DNA from 3 places in the Caproiciproducens galactitolivorans genome. Region 1 is predicted to be linked to each of the others. Evidence: riboswitches for the same ligand, from Rfam matches in the RefSeq annotation. Region 1 holds a riboswitch; each other region holds the start of a gene.

What was found. A riboswitch is a leader RNA that binds a small molecule or an ion and turns the genes downstream of it on or off. The one in region 1 is predicted to bind fluoride.
Region 2: another riboswitch for fluoride. It lies ahead of crcB (fluoride efflux transporter CrcB); the one in region 1 lies ahead of P9B68_RS09110 (MFS transporter).
Region 3: another riboswitch for fluoride. It lies ahead of P9B68_RS04130 (inorganic diphosphatase); the one in region 1 lies ahead of P9B68_RS09110 (MFS transporter).

Annotation. Positions count from the first base shown of each region.
Region 1 is NZ_JAJUFJ010000011.1:93,490-99,722, forward strand. Features, by position in the region: gene P9B68_RS09105 (MFS transporter) at 1-607, opposite strand, end outside; gene P9B68_RS09110 (MFS transporter) at 664-1,836, opposite strand; fluoride riboswitch at 1,882-1,945, opposite strand; fluoride riboswitch at 2,059-2,131, shown strand; gene P9B68_RS09115 (universal stress protein) at 2,194-2,976, shown strand; fluoride riboswitch at 2,974-3,043, shown strand; gene P9B68_RS09120 (redox-sensing transcriptional repressor Rex) at 3,230-3,883, shown strand; gene P9B68_RS09125 (MutS-related protein) at 3,977-5,446, shown strand; gene P9B68_RS09130 (MutS-related protein) at 5,478-6,233, shown strand, end outside.
Region 2 is NZ_JAJUFJ010000002.1:9,440-15,672, forward strand. Features, by position in the region: gene P9B68_RS02430 (hypothetical protein) at 1-1,772, shown strand, start outside; gene P9B68_RS02435 (EamA family transporter) at 2,129-2,542, shown strand; gene P9B68_RS02440 (GNAT family N-acetyltransferase) at 2,671-3,249, shown strand; fluoride riboswitch at 3,488-3,548, shown strand; gene crcB (fluoride efflux transporter CrcB) at 3,591-3,962, shown strand; gene P9B68_RS02450 (DUF4317 domain-containing protein) at 4,143-5,270, opposite strand; gene P9B68_RS02455 (MATE family efflux transporter) at 5,482-6,233, shown strand, end outside.
Region 3 is NZ_JAJUFJ010000003.1:139,959-146,191, forward strand. Features, by position in the region: gene P9B68_RS04115 (hypothetical protein) at 1-655, shown strand, start outside; gene P9B68_RS04120 (TrmB family transcriptional regulator) at 853-1,548, shown strand; gene P9B68_RS04125 (diaminopimelate decarboxylase) at 1,554-2,843, shown strand; fluoride riboswitch at 2,896-2,969, shown strand; gene P9B68_RS04130 (inorganic diphosphatase) at 3,112-3,648, shown strand; gene P9B68_RS04135 (PocR ligand-binding domain-containing protein) at 3,689-4,732, opposite strand; gene P9B68_RS04140 (type 1 glutamine amidotransferase domain-containing protein) at 4,803-5,336, opposite strand; tRNA gene P9B68_RS04145 (tRNA-Gln) at 5,814-5,887, shown strand; tRNA gene P9B68_RS04150 (tRNA-Pro) at 5,912-5,988, shown strand.

The DNA of each region.
Region 1 (6,233 bases):
CGGTGATTGTTTCAAATTGCGACGGATTCGGATACTTATGCTTTGTATATAATACGACGGCAATCGTTAAAATTGCAGGAGCCCACATAATTTGAACCCCCTGCTTATACCCGCCAAAAGATGAAAGACATACCGTAAAAATAAGAGGCCCAATAATTGCGCCGATCTGGTCAAGAGCCTCACTAATACCAAAACCAAATCCAGATCCTATATGCTTTGTTGCATGTGAAATCATAGTATCTTTGCCGGGGCTGCGTACCGCTTTGCCAATTCGTTCAAGAATAATAAATAGTGCTGCAATTTCCCAATGCTCAGCCAAAGCCAGTAATGGAACTGAAATAAGCATAGCATAGCCTATAGTCGTCACAATCCAGCTATTACCGGTTTTATCAATAAAATATCCCGAAACAGCCCGGATTGCATATCCCAGGAATTCTCCAAAACCCGTTATAAGTCCAACTGCCACGGCATTGGCACCCAATACACCTAAATAGCTGCCATAGATACTACGCGCTCCTTCATAAGTAATATCCCCCAAGGCGCTGATTAATCCAAATAATAGAATAAATTCAAGTGCGAGATTTTTCTTTTTAGTTGTTTTATCCATATATTATTGTCTCCCAAATGCTGTTTCTTTTTTGCGCAGCAATTTCTTAGCATTGCCTAATCGGCAGCACATCTTTCTAATTTTGAAAAGCTTAAAAGAATTAAAGATATTATTGCACAAGCAGCTCCGAAATAAAAAGTTGCTGCCGGTGCAACTTTGTCCCATAGGAATCCGGCAATTAAATTTGCAGGTAAGGACATTAGTCCGAGAGAAGCATTAAAAAATCCGTATGCTGTGCCACGCTGATTATCAGGCACAATATGTGCAACTAACGCTTTTGCTATACCCTCTGTCGTCGCATAATAGAACCCGTAAAAGATATAAATGATCCAGATTTGCCATGCTTGATTTGCAAGAGCAAACCCGACATAGGCGATTGCGTAAATCAGCCACCCGGCTTGCATGACTTTAACCCGCCCGATTTTATCGGACAACGCACCTGCCGGTGTGGATAGGAGCGCATAGAATAGGTTAAACAGTGCATATACAACAGGAATTGCGATGACGCTGACACCTACATTTTGAGCACGTAAAATTAAATAGGAATCACTTGAATTTCCTAAAGTGAATATTAGCATTATAATCAGAAAATATAGGAATTTGCCTTTTAAGAGTGTCCAATTAAACTTACTCCCTTGGGGTGAATCCGGTTGAGACTTTTCTCTCACGAAAAAAACAATCAGCAAAAGGGTAATGGCTGAAATCAATCCGCCAATATAGAAAATAATTCTGTATCGCATAATATTTTTCGCAAGAAGCCATAAGAGACCGGCGGTAGCAAGTGGGCCAACAACAGAGCCAAATGTATCAAGTGTGCGCTGATAGCCAAAGGAAAATCCCATTTCCCCTTCTTTTGCGGATTGAGCAACAAGCGCGTCTCTTGGCGCATCCTTTATGCCCTTTCCTATACCGTCGGCAAAGCGGAGAACAAAAGCCTGCCATGCTGTAGAAGCAAAGCCGAACAAAAATCGACTGACTGCAGATAATAAATATCCAATAAATACGATTGCTTTACGCTTTTTTAGTTTATCCGACAAAAATCCAGACAAAATTTTGAAGATGCTTACGATTGTTGTAAGGCTACCTTCTACTAACCCTATCATCTCCTTGCTCATGCCAAGGACTGAGGAATAGAATACAGGCAGGATGGGCTGTATCATATCTTGCCCGAATCCTCCGAAGAAAGCTACCCATCCGAGAGTACGAACATTGTTTCTGTTTCGCTTCATGATGATACACTCCTTTTTTCTCCAACAAAAAAACTTCTATTATTTATAATAATAGAAGTCATTAACCCCAGAAATGGGGTATAAGGCGAACTTCATCGCCGTTATTCTAATTGCTTTAAGTTTAGTCATAAGACTGTGTTTTGTCAACTATAATTCAATGCTGCAAATACAATTGATAAAAGTTAGTATAATTCTTGCAGATGCTGATGCAAAGTGCTATACTACCCTTAAAGGGATGAAGCTCCCCTTCGGAATATCCGAATTGCTGATTACAGCTGATGGCTTCTACAAGATTGTAGAGGTTGTCAGCCTTTTTCATCGTCTAAGGGGGGGACTTATCAGATGGGAGGCACTGTCATGAGAAATATCCTTATCCCGATTGACGGAACGGAACGCAGCATGAAAGCGGTTGACTTGGTAAAGTCACTATACATGCCAAAAGACGTGAATATTGTACTGCTCATGGTTCGGGAAGATATTGCGTCAATGTTTTCTGCGAAAGAATTTGATAAGATAAAAAAGGAAATGAAATCGACTTTGGATGCTGTTTCCGATCAAATGCCGGGTTTTCAGGTGAAAAAAGAAGTAGTGATTGGCCGCGCCGGGGAAGGGATTTTGGATTGTGCAAACCAAAATAACATAGATATCATTGTAATGACAAAATCCACCAAAGACGGTTGGTCTCAAATGATTGGATCTGTAGCGTCTTATGTGGTAAAATACGCTAGTTGCATCGTCATGATTGTACCGGAAAACGGTTCCTATGAACGATTGAACCGTAAATTAGTAAGATGCAAGCATATGGATGATATTGTCACCTTGGCAGGGCAAGCCAGTCTGAAAACGAGCACTTGTTATCTGCCGGTTCAAGCGGGAATATGCAGTTATTTTATTACGGTCTTAGAGGGGAAAATGAGGCTGAATCATCTAGCTTTTAACCCGGATGGAAATATGTGGAACCTTCCGCCTCAGAACAAACAGCCGGATCATTACGATTTAAAGAAAGGGGAAGAAAAAGAGATTCAGGTTGAAATACTGGTTTGTTACGACCATCTGGATCAAATAAAAGTAGTAAACCCAAGCATGACGGAACCACTAAAATTCCATTATATTGCCCGCTTTGAGAACACGGAAAACTAAATAAAAGGGAATGAAGTTCTCCCTTGGCAACAAGCCGAAACGAATGGCTGATGACTTCTACAACAAATTGCGGTAGATGGCATCAGCTGTTTTTTACGGTGCTTACCGCTCAAGAGGGAATTTTTATGACCGATGAACCAACTGAGAAATATTCGGGGCCTGTTCCATTAATTGATGGATTTACGACAATTTATAAGCAAAGCATTGAGGAATTGGATAAGTCAGGGTAATTCAATTTATGAAATGGTGTTATATGAAAGTTGATAATGATATGATGCGGCGCATCCCACTTTATTTTAAGTATTTGCAAAATATCCCCCAAAATATACAAGCCTTGAAGCTAAACGCTATCGCAAAGGATCTTTCTATCCCTTCAAAAACTGTCAAGGGAGATATACAGATTCTGTTAGGTATAGAACGTTTCAGAGAAATTAATCGGGAAGAACTTTTTCAAGCGGTTTATCAGCATATGCTCTGCAAATCAGCAAGTGCGGTGGTATTGGTCGGTGTTGGAAAAATCGGGAAAGCACTTTTGGGTTATGCTGGGTTTTCCGTCTACGGTCTCGACATTCTCGCCGGTTTTGATATTAACGAACAATTGATTCGAAAAGGCGTATCGGGAAAGCCGGTTTATCCTGTTAATGAGTTGGAAGCAATATGCCATCGGTTGAATGCGAAGATTGCCATTATTGCGACACCAGGTATCAGCGCGCAAACGACCTGTGATGCACTAGTCAGAGCAGGTATCGTTGCTATATGGAACTTTTCTTCCGTCCAGCTCAAAGCTCCGAGCCATATGATGATATTCAACGAACGCATGACGGACACGCTTAGATCACTTGCTGCATATGCAAATACAATAACCCAATGTGACATGTCAACAGACGCACAAATTGGAAAGGATTGATGCTTTACGTTCTTCAGCATTTTATTCCCAAATGATGATAAGATTCCTCATCAGGAAGCGGAATCAGAACCGGGCTATTTCAAAGACCTAAATTTGGATCAAATAATCCACCCAATTTTAACCGGCTACAAAACATACCAGCTGGATCGCTGGTTTTTGACACCCCTCGCTAATGCGGATATTATCCAATATCGGCAGGATGTTATGCGTGACCTTGAAAATGATGGGCTACGGGAGCTCATTTCCACTTTTTCTAAAACCATTTTTGAGCTCAATGCCTTTCAAGATCAATTGAGGAAAATTCTGGTTTCCAATGACGCTTATCAAAACAACTATTTGGCCAGAGGACGAATGTTGGATTTTGCAAGTCGATATTGTTCCGTCATCATTGAGGCAGTAAATGGTCTAAATAAAAAGACGATACTTTCGAAAGGCTTACAGAGATTTGTGGACTATCTGCATAACTATCAAGAAAGCGAGAAGTTCCTTACCTTGAAAACAAGCGTGGATGATCTGAAAAAGGAACTTTCCACGGTGCACTATTGTATGTTGATAAAAAACGGCGCCATACGAGTCCGAAAATACGAGAATCAGCCAGACATCAGCGTTGACGTCCGCGAATTATTTGCCCGTTTTCAGCAGGGAAATGTGCAAGAGTACCGCCACAAGCTGACGGAAGAACCTCGGGCAGAGCATGTGGAAGCTGCTGTTCTCAAACTGGTCGCAACCTGCTACCCAAATGTTTTTTCTGATCTGAACGATTTCTGTATGCGGAACTTGGAATTCATTGATCCGGTTATCGCGCAGTTTTCACGTGAAGTTCACTTCTATCTTTCATGGCTGGGATTTATAGCACCTCTCAAAGAAAGGGGGCTGCCTTTCTGCTATCCCAGGCTTACGTCCGGTGCTGACAGGCTCTACGACCTAAACTTCTTCGATCTTGCACTGGCAAAGTCGCTTGGCTCTGAAAACAAGCCGGTTACAAACGATTTTACGCTGGAGCCTCCGGAACGGATTTTAGTCGTCACAGGGCCAAATCAGGGAGGAAAAACTACCTATGCGCGCGCATTTGGGCAAATCCATTATCTTGCAAGTCTCGGCTTGTGCGTTCCGGGAAAAGAGGCATCGCTTTTATTATTTGACCAGATTTACACTCATTTCGAACGCGAAGAAGATTTATCATCACTCAACGGAAAACTACAGGATGATTTGGAACGACTGTATGACATTCTAAGCCATGCCACTTCGAAAAGCCTTATTGTCATCAACGAAATATTTTCTTCAACCACCCTATCGGACGCTATTTTGCTGGGCAACCATATGATGGATGCCATTGTGAAAATCGGCTGTCCGGCTATTTGTGTAACATTTATTGATGAACTTGCCACTTACGGAAAAGAAACAGTCAGTATGATGAGTACGGTAGATGAAAACGATCCTACAATAAGGACCTTTCAAATTGTACGTAAGCCTCCTGACGGACTGGCTTATGCACTTCACATCGCCTCGAAATACCATCTTACTTATGCTCAGCTCAGCGCACGGCTAAAGCAAAAAATGTGAATAGTACCAAGTACGGAAGGAATAGGTAAAAATGGAAGTCAGATTATTAGCTGATGATTTTGATTTTAATATGCAGGAAAAACCCTCTTGTGATTGGAAAACATTGTCTGATGATCTCGAATTAAAACGGATTATATCCGCAATGGGCAACGGGGACGACTTGGTTGAGAATGTATGCGATCAAGTCCTGTCTCATTCTTTGAAAAACATAGAGCAAATTCGTTACCGACAGGATATTCTCAAAGACTGTATTAGTAATTCAGATACCATAAGGAAATTATATAAAATTACTTGTGAAACAAAGGAACAGAAGAGCAGATTATGGTCGTGGTTATCGCCTAATCAGTCTTTGTCAATCAATTATTCAAGCTCCATTACCCTTCTAAAGCTTTATTCCGAAGCATTGTTGAACATCCGTAATGCAGCAGTACGTAATTCGCAGAATTTTCATGCAAAAGGTTGGAAACGATTCATTCAGATGTTGCAAGATGAACTGAGTGATGACTATTTTACACAGGTTAGAGCGTTGCTGAATGAACTAAAAGATGAAGATAACAAAGGAATATTGATTAGTGCTAATCTTGGTAACTATTGTCAAGGTGTGAATTATGTTTTAAGGCGCAAAGAAGGAAAGCATTTTTGGTGGCATTGGAGTTTCTCTCCTGAATTTAACCTAGCGCCAAGGGATGATGCCGGTGCTTCTGATTTTGGAAAAAGACGTGATCGGGCAATTAACGAAAGTACCAATGTTCTTTCACAATCAGCGGAACACATTGGAAACTTTTTT
Region 2 (6,233 bases), on a different contig from region 1:
CCACGGCCACGTCCGGCGGAGAATCAGTTCTTGTAAGCGGCGGCAAGACCGGAAATATCGATGTTACGGATGTAACCTTAGATTCGGACAGCAACGTAACCGTAAACGCGGGCACAACCGGAGCAATCGACGCGGGCGGTACGGTTACCGTCCGCGCGAATGAATCGGACACCCCTGTTGTAATGGGTAAAATTACCGCGCAGGAGATCTTTCTGTCCTCTAAGGAATCCAAAATCACCTGCGCCGGCCTGAAATCGGACGCGGACGGTTCCATCACCTTATCCGGCGACAGCATCGGCATAAACGCCATCGACCTCGATTTCCGCGAAACAAGTGTGTATCTCGGCGATGACAGCGATGCCTTCATCGGAAAAATCCCCGCTCCCGCCAACGCGAAAAACGGGACGATTTACACCCAGCATGAAGACACAAGCGCAACCGTCGGCGGTTCCGTTACGGTTGACACTATTTCCTTAGATACCGATACCACGCTTGCATTTGACGGCATGGTTACGGCAGATACAATCAGCGGCGACGGCACAATGAAGATTGCAGCCGGAAACCTTTATGTAACCGGCAGCGCCTCCGGTGTCACGCTGAAGCTGACCGACAAAACCTTTGCGGCCGGCACCACCGTCTTCAAGGCTGCTGCAAATGCGGTTGACGCGGACGATTTCAACACCTTCGGTTATACGCTTGCAAAAACAGCCGGCGCGGCAACCGATACGTTTAAAATTGCCTCCCTTTCTTTTGCAGGCCTTGCGATTAATAAAGACACTTCAAGCATTGCGAAGGGCTGTTCAGAGACATTCACCGCTGCCGCTTACCCGGCCGGGACCTCTCTCCCCGACGGGGGCAGGATTGTCTGGGACATCGACGGCAGCAACGACATATTTGAGCTCACCTCCTCCGGCGCTTCCGCAACCGTAAAGGTAACCGGTTTTGACCCGGTTTTCGCGTCGGAAAACAAGGCGACTCTGACCGCAACGCTCTATGACGCGGACGGCTACGAAATGGATGACTACGGTACGGCGCAATGCACGATTACCGCTCTTGCTGAACCGACCGCTGTTTCCGACACAAACGCCGACCTCTCGGTCGAAAAGGGCTCCAGCTACATTATGAAAGTGACCTCATCGTCCGTACCTTCCGTTGTAGCCGGCACAGGCGGCGTATTCACCGTAGCGCTGTATGCCAAAAACGGCAACGAATACTTCTACAAGCTTACCGCAGTCGGCCCCATTGGCGCCGCAACGGGCATATACCTGAATGGCAACAAGCTCTTTGTCGCTACGGTAAAAGGCTATTCCTTCACAAGCGACACCACCATGGATTTAGAAGTAAACGGATCCTATATGTTCAAGATTACCTCGGCGGCGGCTCCAACCGTTACCGTCGGTACTCCGTGCTTCAAGCTCGCTTTTGTTTCCAAATCCGGCAATGATTATTTCTACAGAATCACTTCCGCCGGTGCGTCGGGCTCCGCAGCCGGAATCTATGTGAACGGCACAAGAATTTTTGTTGCCACCGTAAAAGGCAACACTTTCACAAGTGATACGACAATGGATTTGACGGTGCATGGCGCCTATACCTTCAAGATTACCTCCGCCACAGCCCCATCCGTTACCGTTGGAACTCCGTGCTTCAAGCTCGCTTTTGTTTCCAAATCCGGCAATGATTATTACTACAAAATTACTTCCGCCGGCGCGGCGGACTCTGCAGCCGGAATTTATGTAAACGGCACAAGAATTTTTGTTGCCACAGTAGGATAAAAGTTTCCATGCTATATTCTTCATAATAATTCTATTTGCGAGGCATCGGTTTATCTTCCCCACGAACCGATGCCTCTCTTTTTATGTACCGTCCCGGGATCGCGCAGGATACCCGTATGTTTATGACAATCTCCTACGGTTCAGCTCGGCCGAAGCGCTGAAATTTCTGATGCGCCGCCGATTCGGCAGGATTGATTTTCGGTCCCCTGTGCGGTATAACATGAGTATAATTACAGATACTATTGCAAAATGGCTTTCTATAATGAAAAAGTGGCAACAGATAAATGTCACAAGCACTTATTAAAAAAAGAACGGGAGTGAATGGCACGATCGAAAAGTTAAAAAACGGAAATTCCATGTGGTTCATTTATGCGTTATTGTCCGCAGTATTTGCAGCGTCTACGTCCATACTGGCCAAGATCGGAATTGAGGACATAAACTCTAACTTAGCTACTGCAATACGCACCGCAGTCGTTTTAATCATGGCGTGGGGAATCGTTTTTATCACCGGAACACAGTTCCAAATTGCGAATATTACTCAAAAAAGCTGGATATTCCTTATTCTGTCCGGCATTGCAACCGGCCTTTCATGGCTATTCTATTATAAGGCACTTCAAATCGGCGAAGCCTCAAAAGTAATCCCAATCGATAAATTCAGCGTGGTCATTGCCATGGTTCTTGCTTTTGTGGCGCTGAAGGAAACGGTAACAGTGAAAAGCATCCTCGGCGGCATACTAATTACCCTTGGTACGTTTGTCATGATTTTGTGACATAAGGCTGCTATTGTTTTTTATGGTTTCGGTTATCCGCATAGGGGATAAGCCGGTCATATGAAAGAATATGATTCCCATCACCTCCACAATGGGAATTACATTTATGAAAGAAAGAAGGTCGTAAAATGGAGCAGGGAACCCTGATCCGGATGGCAACAGAAAAGGACGCAGAAGAACTTTTGGATATTTATTCCCCCTATGTTCGGAATACGTCCATTACTTTTGAGTATGACGTACCGTCCGTAGCTGAGTTTTCAAGGCGAACCAAAGACACTTTACAAATGTATCCCTACATTGTCGCTGTGGATGAGGGGCGCATTGTCGGCTATGCATATGCATCGGCATTTAAAAAGCGCGCGGCTTACAATTGGGCGGTTGAAACCAGCATATACATAAAACAGGATTGCCGAAGGAAAGGCTTGGGAAAAAAACTGTATCTTGCTCTGGAGGAGCTTCTGAAACGCCAGAACATTATTAACCTGAACGCCTGCATTGCCTATACACCGGTTGAGGATGCGCACCTTAACAATGCCAGTATGGCTTTCCACGAGCATTTAGGGTATGCAAAAGCGGCTCACTTTACAAAATGCGGCTATAAGTTCGGCACATGGTACGATATGATCTGGATGGAAAAGATGATCGGAGAGCATCCGGAAGTACCAAAAAAAGTCATTCCCATAACGGAAATCAGCTATGACTTTTAGTTTATAATCTGGAAATTGTACAATTTGTTTATTACATACTGGCTGATCCGAACACTCTTATTCTTGAAACTGAAAAATTTTCTTTTCGGGAATAAGAGTGTATTTTATTCTGGCTATGCGGGCGGCATCGCTGCAATAAGGGATTGTACAAAAAACACGAAATCGAGCAAGGAGAATCCGATTCTTTATGTTTTCTATGTATTTACAAACCAACGGATATCCTTTATCCTGTTATATAGTTCAATATGGTGATGAGGCTCACCAAAATGCATCTTTATGCTGATGGCTTCTACTTTACACTTAAAGTAGAAGCTTTTATTTTTTGTAAGGTGGTATAGGGAATGATTAAAGTATTAATTGTTGGTTTCGGCGGATTTTTGGGTACCATGTTAAGATACATAATTTCGTGCTCTACCTCAAAGTTTTTCGGCAACTTCCCCCTGGGGACTTTCCTTGTGAATGTACTTGGCGGGTTTATCATGGGCTTTATCATGGAATCCAGTACAAGCCTATTCCCTATGTCCCCAAACCTTCGGATATTCCTGACAACCGGATTTTTGGGAGGGCTTACAACATTTTCTACTTTCAGCTTTGAAACGGTTTCCTTTATCTCCGAAGGCGCATATTTAATGGGCGGGCTAAACGCCTGTCTGAATCTGTTTCTTGCCCTTTCCGCATGCTGGACGGGCAAATTCGTTGCGCAGCTATTGTAGGAAACCGCCTTCACCCTAGCATAAAAAAGCGCTCCGATTTTTTCGGAGCGCTTTTTTCAAGACATCTTTTTATAGCCGCGAATTTTATCGCGCAACATCTTTGCCAGTCTGCTGATATATGGTAAAATTATTCACATAACCGTTCTGCGGGGAAATCTTTTTTTAGGTTCCTAAGAACTGTTACGAAATATGAATGTTCACACCGTTTACCTCCACGCCTTCATCAGCACGGATTAAAATATACTTCACCCCATTGATGACCCGCGTGTCGACCAGGTCGCTGCATTCCGGGTTCACACGGATTGTCACATCGGGGGTACGCAGCTCAAATTGCTTGGTATCAATGATATTACGCGGACTGATTTCCATATCGGCGCCAAAAGCGTCGTCATATTTTTCTTCAAACGCTGTGACTCGGGTTTCCGGAACACCACAGGATTTCAAAACACCTTTCACCGTTTCCTTTGAAATCACCAACGGCTCTTTCTCTTTATTGGTTTTGTGTTCTTCAATCAGCCCGGACAATTCGCTGTGAACCGTTTGCACAACATCCAGATTGCAGTCATCTGCAATGGTTTCGCTCAAAATAGATTGGAATGTTTCTTTTTGTTCGGCGGCCGGCATTGGGATTTCGGTTTTGAATATGGCGTCCACGAATTCCGCGTGGTTCTCCGCAAGATTGTGGGAATAGTACAGGGCGTTATAAATGTTGGCGCTCCGGTCGTCAAAAGCCGGGAAAAGGAAGCCAAGCTCCGGCGCCGACACAATCCAGTCGGACGCAATATTCCGGAACGTGTTTTCACTGGCATAATAACCGAGCGCCGGCTTTGTCAGTTTCACAGGACAGATACTGCACAAAAAGTACGAAAACACTTCCGAGGAATCTTCCTGCTTTTCTCCGTCCTCTGCGTAGTAAGGAACATCATATTTGTCGCAGGCCAAAAGAATAAGGTATTTCCCCTCCAAGTTAAGCGCCTGAATCACGCGCCCATAGAATTCCCGAACGGCATCATCGTCCTCCAGCGAGGAATCTCGAAGTGCCATCAGCAACTTATGTTCCTCCCCTTCGAGGACCTGTCGAGTGGCAAACTCAATGTCGATCAGGTTTTTCCCAATTGTGCCAGACAGCGTCTTTTTTAGGATTGCCAGAAGCTCTTCGGCTTCTTCCTGCTGCATCAGCCCCAGCGACTGGCTGAATTGCGTAACAATTTCTCTCTGCTCGTTCACGTAGCAGCCGCGAATCCGGGTAATATTGCTCTTATCCGGACGAAAGCGGCGGCGAATTTCTGAAATTTCTTTTTCGTTCATAATATCCTTCATTCTGTATGTAATTTCATTTTGAATCCCGTATTCCCTATTATATTATGAAAAAAAATTTTTGTCATCCCGGCAAACGCCTTTTCGGCTGATCATTTTCTATTGCCGGCTTTGGAAACACCGGATGTTCCGGTCCGCAAAATTAGATTTACCAATATACTGATCATAAAAATCAAAACTGGTTTTGGAAAACCGGAAAGGAATGCTTGTGAAACACAATACGATCATTGACAGAAACGAAGCAAAAGCCTTTTACAAAACGGCCTTCTCTTTGATACTGCCCATGGCGCTTCAAAATTTAATCAACGTCGGGATTTCTTCCATCGACGTCCTTCTGCTCGGAAGGGTGAGCGAAACGGTGCTTTCCGCCGCCTCGCTTGCCAACCAAGTGCAATTCATCCTGACGTTAATTTTCTTCGGATTAACCTCCGGCGCCGCCGTTTTAACAGCCCAGTACTGGGGAAAGAAAGACACCGACAGCATCCTCAAAATCACGGCAATCAGTATGCGGTTCTCGTTGAGCGTTGCCGCCTTATTTACCCTAACCGTGCTGGTCTTCCCAGAGCAAATCATGAATATATTTACGAATGAGCGGCCGGTTATAGCGGAAGGGGTAAAATATCTTCGAATCATTTCCTTCTCATATATACTCATGTCGATCACGGTAATTTATCTGAATATCATGCGGAGCGTGGAGCGCGTCGTAATCTCCAGCGTGGTGTACCTGATTTCCCTGCTGTCGAACGTTACAATTGCTTCCCTGCTAATCTTCGGCTTGTTTGGCTGCCCAAAGCTTGGCATCCGGGGTTCCGCCATCGCAACACTTACTTCCAGAGGCATCGAGCTGCTGGTTGTCATAATCTATGCGGCAAAGTTCAACCATGTCCTGCGATTTAAGCCTTCGTCCCTGCTTTTGCGGGACAAATACCTGTTCCGGGACTTTCTGTACTATTC
Region 3 (6,233 bases), on a different contig from region 1:
GGCGCTGGAAATTCATGACCGATGGGAGCAGATTTATATATCGAATATGGATTTTGCTGCCGCCAACAAGCTGGCATCCGATACGATTGAAAGGGTAATCGGCGGGAATACGCTTGCGAAAAAAGGGGAGCAGATTCATCGCTTTTTCGGCGCGGCAACCATGGACGGTTCCCTTGACTATATCGACAGCCTTACATCCCATCTTGCAAAGCGGTATTTTATCAAAGGGCGGCCCGGAACGGGCAAGTCCACGTTTTTAAAAAAGATTGCCGAGTATGCTTGCGCCGCGGGATATGAAACAGAGGTATACCATTGCGCCTTTGACCCGAACAGCGTGGACATGATTGTTTTAAGAGAGCTTGGCCTGTGCGTGTTCGACAGCACGTCGCCGCATGAATACTTCCCGTCCCGCCCCGATGACGAGGTCATCGATATTTACAAGACCGCGGTTGCGGAGAAAACGGATGAGAAACACCGCTCGGAGATTGCCGCGATCATGACGGACTATAAGGCGGAAATCGCAAAGGCAACAAAACAGCTTGCCCGCGCGAAACGGTATTACGACGAAGTACAGCGGGGGCTTCTTTCGAAAATCAATGCCGGAGCGCTTGGAAATATGGAAAAGAAAATTCACGACAAAATTTTTGAAAGCTGATGATTCCTAAATCTAAAGCGGCTATGGGAAACCATAGCCGCTTTTGCGATTGCAATCATGACGGCTGGGGCGGAATACGCCCCAGCTTTTTTGCCTGTTTTTTCACGCCGGGCGGATATTTTGTATGATACGCTATTGACAAATTGCCCGGAAGCGGTTATAGTGTTCCTATAAAGAAACACTACTGGAGGGATTGCATGGATGCCGCTGAAATGCTGGGCTATTTCGGGCTGACCCGTCAGGAGTCGGTGCTCTACCTCATGCTTTGCTCCGAGGGCAGGATGACGGGATACGAAGCGGCGAAGGCGACGGGGATTTCGCGCTCGAATACGTATACGGCGCTCGCCGGCCTTGTGGAAAAGGGCGCGGCGTTTATAGAAGAGGATACCGCAACCCACTACCTTCCGGTTCCGGCGGAGGAATTCTGCGGTAACCGGATTCGCCGCATGCAGGAATACGCACAATTGCTTACGCAGGTTCTCCCGGAGCAAAGGGAGGAAACCGGGGGTTATATCACCGTAAAGGGCGAAGAAAATATTTTTGACAAAATGAAAAACATGATTGACAAGGCGAAGGAGCGGGTCTATCTCGCCGTTTCCGGGCAGACGCTTTCAAAGCTGATGCCCCAGATCAAGGGGGCTGTCGCTCGGGGGTTGAAAGTCGTGATTATCACCGACCCGCCGTTTGCGTTGGATGGGGCGCAGGTTTATCATACGAAAACCGGGCAGCACCAAATCCGGCTGATTGCGGACTCGAAAAACGTACTGACAGGGGACACCGCGGCAGGATCCGAATCAACCTGCCTGTACTCCCAAAAACGGAATCTGATTGAGCTTTTTAAAGAAGCATTGAAAAATGAAATTACGCTGATCACAATGATGGAAGGAAGTTGATTTTCTTGAAGAAGCCGTTTGTTACACTAGAACAATTAAAAAAAATTACTGAAAAATACCCCACTCCATTTTATCTCTACGACGAAAAGGGAATTCGGGAAAATGTGCGAAGGCTGCAAAAGGCTTTTTCCTGGAATCCCGGTTTCCGGGAATATTTTGCGGTAAAGGCAACCCCAAATCCTTTTTTGCTTCGCCTGTTGAAGGAAGAAGGCTGCGGTACGGACTGTTCTTCTTTAACAGAACTGATGCTTGCGGACGCGGTGGGCTTCCACGGAAGCGATATCATGTTCTCTTCCAATGACACGCCTGCGCAGGAATTTGTGCTGGCAAAAAAGCTGGGCGGAATCATTAACCTGGACGATTTTACGCATATTGACTATCTGAAAGAAGCCACGGGTATTCCGGAAACTATCTGCTGCCGCTACAATCCCGGCGGAACCTTCCAAATCAGCAACGCAATTATGGATAATCCGGGTGAGTCAAAATACGGGTTCCCCTACGACCAGTTGAAGGAAGGGTTTCTCAAGCTGCGTTCGTATGGAGCGAAACGGTTCGGTCTGCATGCCTTTCTGGCAAGCAATACAACGGATGACGCGTATTATCCGACGCTGGCGGGTATTTTATTCCGTACGGCGGTTGACCTGTACAAGCAGACGGGAATTGCCGTGTCCTTCATTAACCTGTCCGGCGGAATCGGCATTCCGTACCGCCCCGAACAGAAACCGGCGGATATTGAAAAAATTGGCGAAGGCGTCCGAATGGCCTACGAAGAAATTCTGGTTCCGGCGGGACTTAAAAATGTGGATATTTACACCGAACTCGGGCGTTACATCCTCGGGCCATACGGCTGCCTTGTCACAACGGCAATCCATGAAAAACATATTTACAAGGAATACATCGGCGTAGATGCCTGCGCTGCAAATCTGATGCGCCCGGCAATGTACGGGGCGTACCACCATATCACGGTTATGGGCAAAGAAAACGCGCCCTGCGACCATCGGTACGATATTACTGGGAGCCTGTGTGAAAACAACGACAAATTTGCAATTGACCGTATGCTTCCGAAAATCAATAAGGGCGATTTGCTGGTAATACATGACGCGGGAGCACATGGGCACGCCATGGGGTACAATTATAACGGTCGCCTGCGTTCTGCGGAGCTGCTCCTGAAAGAGGACGGGCCTGTTGAATTAATCCGGCGTGCGGAAACCCCGATGGATTACTTTGCAACCCTTGATTTTTCGGAAACATTTCAAATATTGAAAAAGCGTGAGAAAGAACTGGGGATTGAATAGTGTGTTCAGATTGTCTCCGAAATACATTGACATTTTATTGGATTATGATAGAATACTTACTGGGAATGAAGTTCTCCCATAGCGAATGCTAAAATTGCTTTTAAAGCTGATGACTTCTGTGGCATACACAGCAGGCATCAGCTTTTTTGTTTACTCCGGGGAGGGGGAAAGAGGGGCGGCTTCTCGGCTCTCCGCTCAGACTAGCTATAATAGCCATACTCAAACCCCGTTTGAAGGGGGCATCGAAAAGAATATTGGAGGGGTATTTTTGAACATTTGGCACGATATCTCCAAAGAAAGAATCCAGACAGACGATTTTTGCGCGGTCATTGAAATTCCGAAAGGTTGTAAAACGAAATATGAACTTGATAAAGGTACGGGTACGCTCTATATGGATCGAATTCTTTATACTTCCGCGCATTATCCCGCAAATTACGGGTTTATTCCTCGCACGATAGCGGAAGACCGTGATCCTCTGGATGTTCTTGTGCTCTGTACTGAGGATATACAGTCTCTTTCTCTTGTTCGGTGTCGCCCGATCGGTGTCATTGCAATGCTGGACAGCGGGTTTGTGGACGAGAAAATTATTGCCGTTCCCTTTCATGACCCTACCTATAACGCCTATCACGATATAACGGAACTGCCGAAACATGTGCTTGAAGAAATGTCGCACTTTTTCTCCGTGTACAAGCAGCTCGAAGGAAAAGCTACGGCTGTTGAGCATATACAGGACGCGCAGGAAGCGAAGAAGATCATACGAGTATGCATTGAAAGATATGAAAAAGAGTATGGCGCAAAAGAATGAACGCAATTAAGGAACGCCTGCCGTTTTCGGCAGGCGTTCCTTAATTTTGCTTCATTAGACTGTTGAGCTGATCGGCAATATGAACGGATTCTTGTATCACGGCAGAAACCTCCTCCATTGCGCTTGACTGTTCCTGGGTCGTATGTAAAGTGATATTAGAGTTGTTTACGGTTTCTTGGATGGATTCCTTGATCTTCTTTGTTAGCTTCATGATATGTTCGGCCGTATCGTTGGAAGTTTGGGACAAGGTCTGAATTTCCTTTGCAACGACGTCGAATCCTCTTCCAGCCTCCCCGACGCGAGCCGATTCTATGGATGCGTTGATGCCCAGAATCTTTGTATAGGATGCGATTTGGGTGATGGATTTCAAAACATCATTAATTTCTTCCGTAATGGTTTCCACTTGCGAAATCTCTTCGTTCAGGTCCTGTTGCCGTTCCGTAATATTCTGCGCGGAGGACGCAAGTTCTTCCAGAGTGGACGAAATCTCGATGAATTTATTTGCCAAAAGCTTAGCGAGATGTTCAAGCTCAATTTTTGCATAGCCGTTTTTGGCGAGTGCATTGACGACAATAAACAAAACTTCCGCGGCGGCGCTGATGCTTTTCATATCCGTAACCTTGATCTTTTTTACCGCCTCGACCAACCCGTCCCCACTAACATCAATTTCATTTGCAACTTTGCGGTAATGCTCCTCCCGGGGGTTTTCCGAAAGTACCTGTCCGCCCAAAACGGTTCCGATCAGTTCGCCGTTAATGATGATCGGTGCGGCAAAATCAATCAGACCCGCGTGGCATTGTCCGACAAACGGCCTGCCGGAGCGGGCGGCCATTTCGCCCATGCGGTGGTGGGATTCGGCACAGCGGCGGTCACCAATTTGAGACTGGTGGACAAATCCGTCGCAAAATCTTGTATAGGAACTGGGATTTGTTACCGGGGTGCCGTTACGGTCTACGGTCACACTGGCACAATTCATACCGATTGCAAAATTATCCTGGAATTTTTGCAACAAAGAGATGTCGATGATATCGCTTATTTCGAGCACCTTCATGTCAAGCGTGCCGTCTTCGTTTGTTTTTATCATACTTTGTTCGTCCTTTTTTGTATTTTGTTTGGCGGTGAAATACGAGTATCTTAATCGTCAGATTTCGTATTTATGAATCCGGATAACGCTTTTCAAGAAGGGAAAGAAAAGCTTTCATATACCCCGGTAGATCCTGCGGCCGGCGGCTGGAAACGATATTGCCATCCACAACCACGGGCTTGTCCAGCCACTTTGCTCCCGCGTTTTCCATATCGTCTTTAATACCCGGCGTGCTTGTGACGTTCTTTCCATTCAGTATTTTTGCGGAAATCAGAACCCAGCCTGCGTGGCAAATCTGACCGATTGGTTTGTTTTCTCTGTCTATTGCGCGAACCATCTCGATCACTTCCGGAAAACGCCGGAGCTTGTCCGGAGCCCAGCCGCCCGGAACCAGAAGTGCGTCGTAATCCTCGATGGCGATGTCCCCAAACGCATAATCGGAAGTGGCAGGTACGCCGTATTTCCCGATGTATTTTTCGCCGGCTTTTTCTCCGACCAGATGAACGGTTACACCTGCTTCCCGAAGCCTTAGAACGGGGTACCACAATTCCAAATCCTCAAAATTGTTTGCAATGAAACAGACCACTTTTAATCCTTTTTTCACTAAATAATCCTCCTTTCATTTTGCTTTTATATATGATTTGAATTTTCTCGAAATTTTATAAAATTATTATATCATAATTCTAGGATGTGGTATTCTAATTTTACAATTTTTTTTATTGTATGATTTTTTATGAGGTTTTTACGCTGTTGCGGAGAAAATATTGCCTGTGTAAATACGGAGGTGCGTAAAGGAGCGCCTATCACAGAGAAAGCACCTTGTCTCCCCCGCAGAGCGCAGGAAGAAGTTACTTCAAAAAAAGATGGCATAAACCGGGAATTTTATAATAAGTTCTGAAAAAATACAAAGTACTAAAAAAATTAAAAAAAAAACTTGCATTTTACTGCTGAATGTAGTAGAATATATCTCGCTGACACGTTAGCCCCCATTACGATATAGGTTAGGTATTGACGGGGTGAACGGAATACAATATATGGTGTGACAAAGCCATAAAGTCATTATAAGTTGCCGATATTTTGATGCGGAATTGTGTAAGGGTAGCACGACAGACTCTGACTCTGTTTGTGAGGGTTCGAATCCTTCTTCCGCAGCCATGGCCCCAAAGAGGGCCGATTTTTCGAGGTGTGGCTCAGCTTGGTAGAGCGCTACGTTCGGGACGTAGAGGCCGCTGGTTCGAATCCAGTCACCTCGACCATGAATGATAAAGGGTAAAAGTATATGCTTTTACCCTTGTTATCAAATAATTTTTATGTATCACAAAGGATTGTTGGCGCAATCACATAGGAATAAAGGTTCCTCTCCTAGGTTCTCTGGAAGCTGCCCCCAATACAGTAACGTTGGAAAAACAAAAATTGCAAGGAAAATTTAACAATATATCGTTTGAAAGACCGTATTTATTCCGGTCTTTTATTTTATTCTAGTGTTTTTGTATTCTCTGCA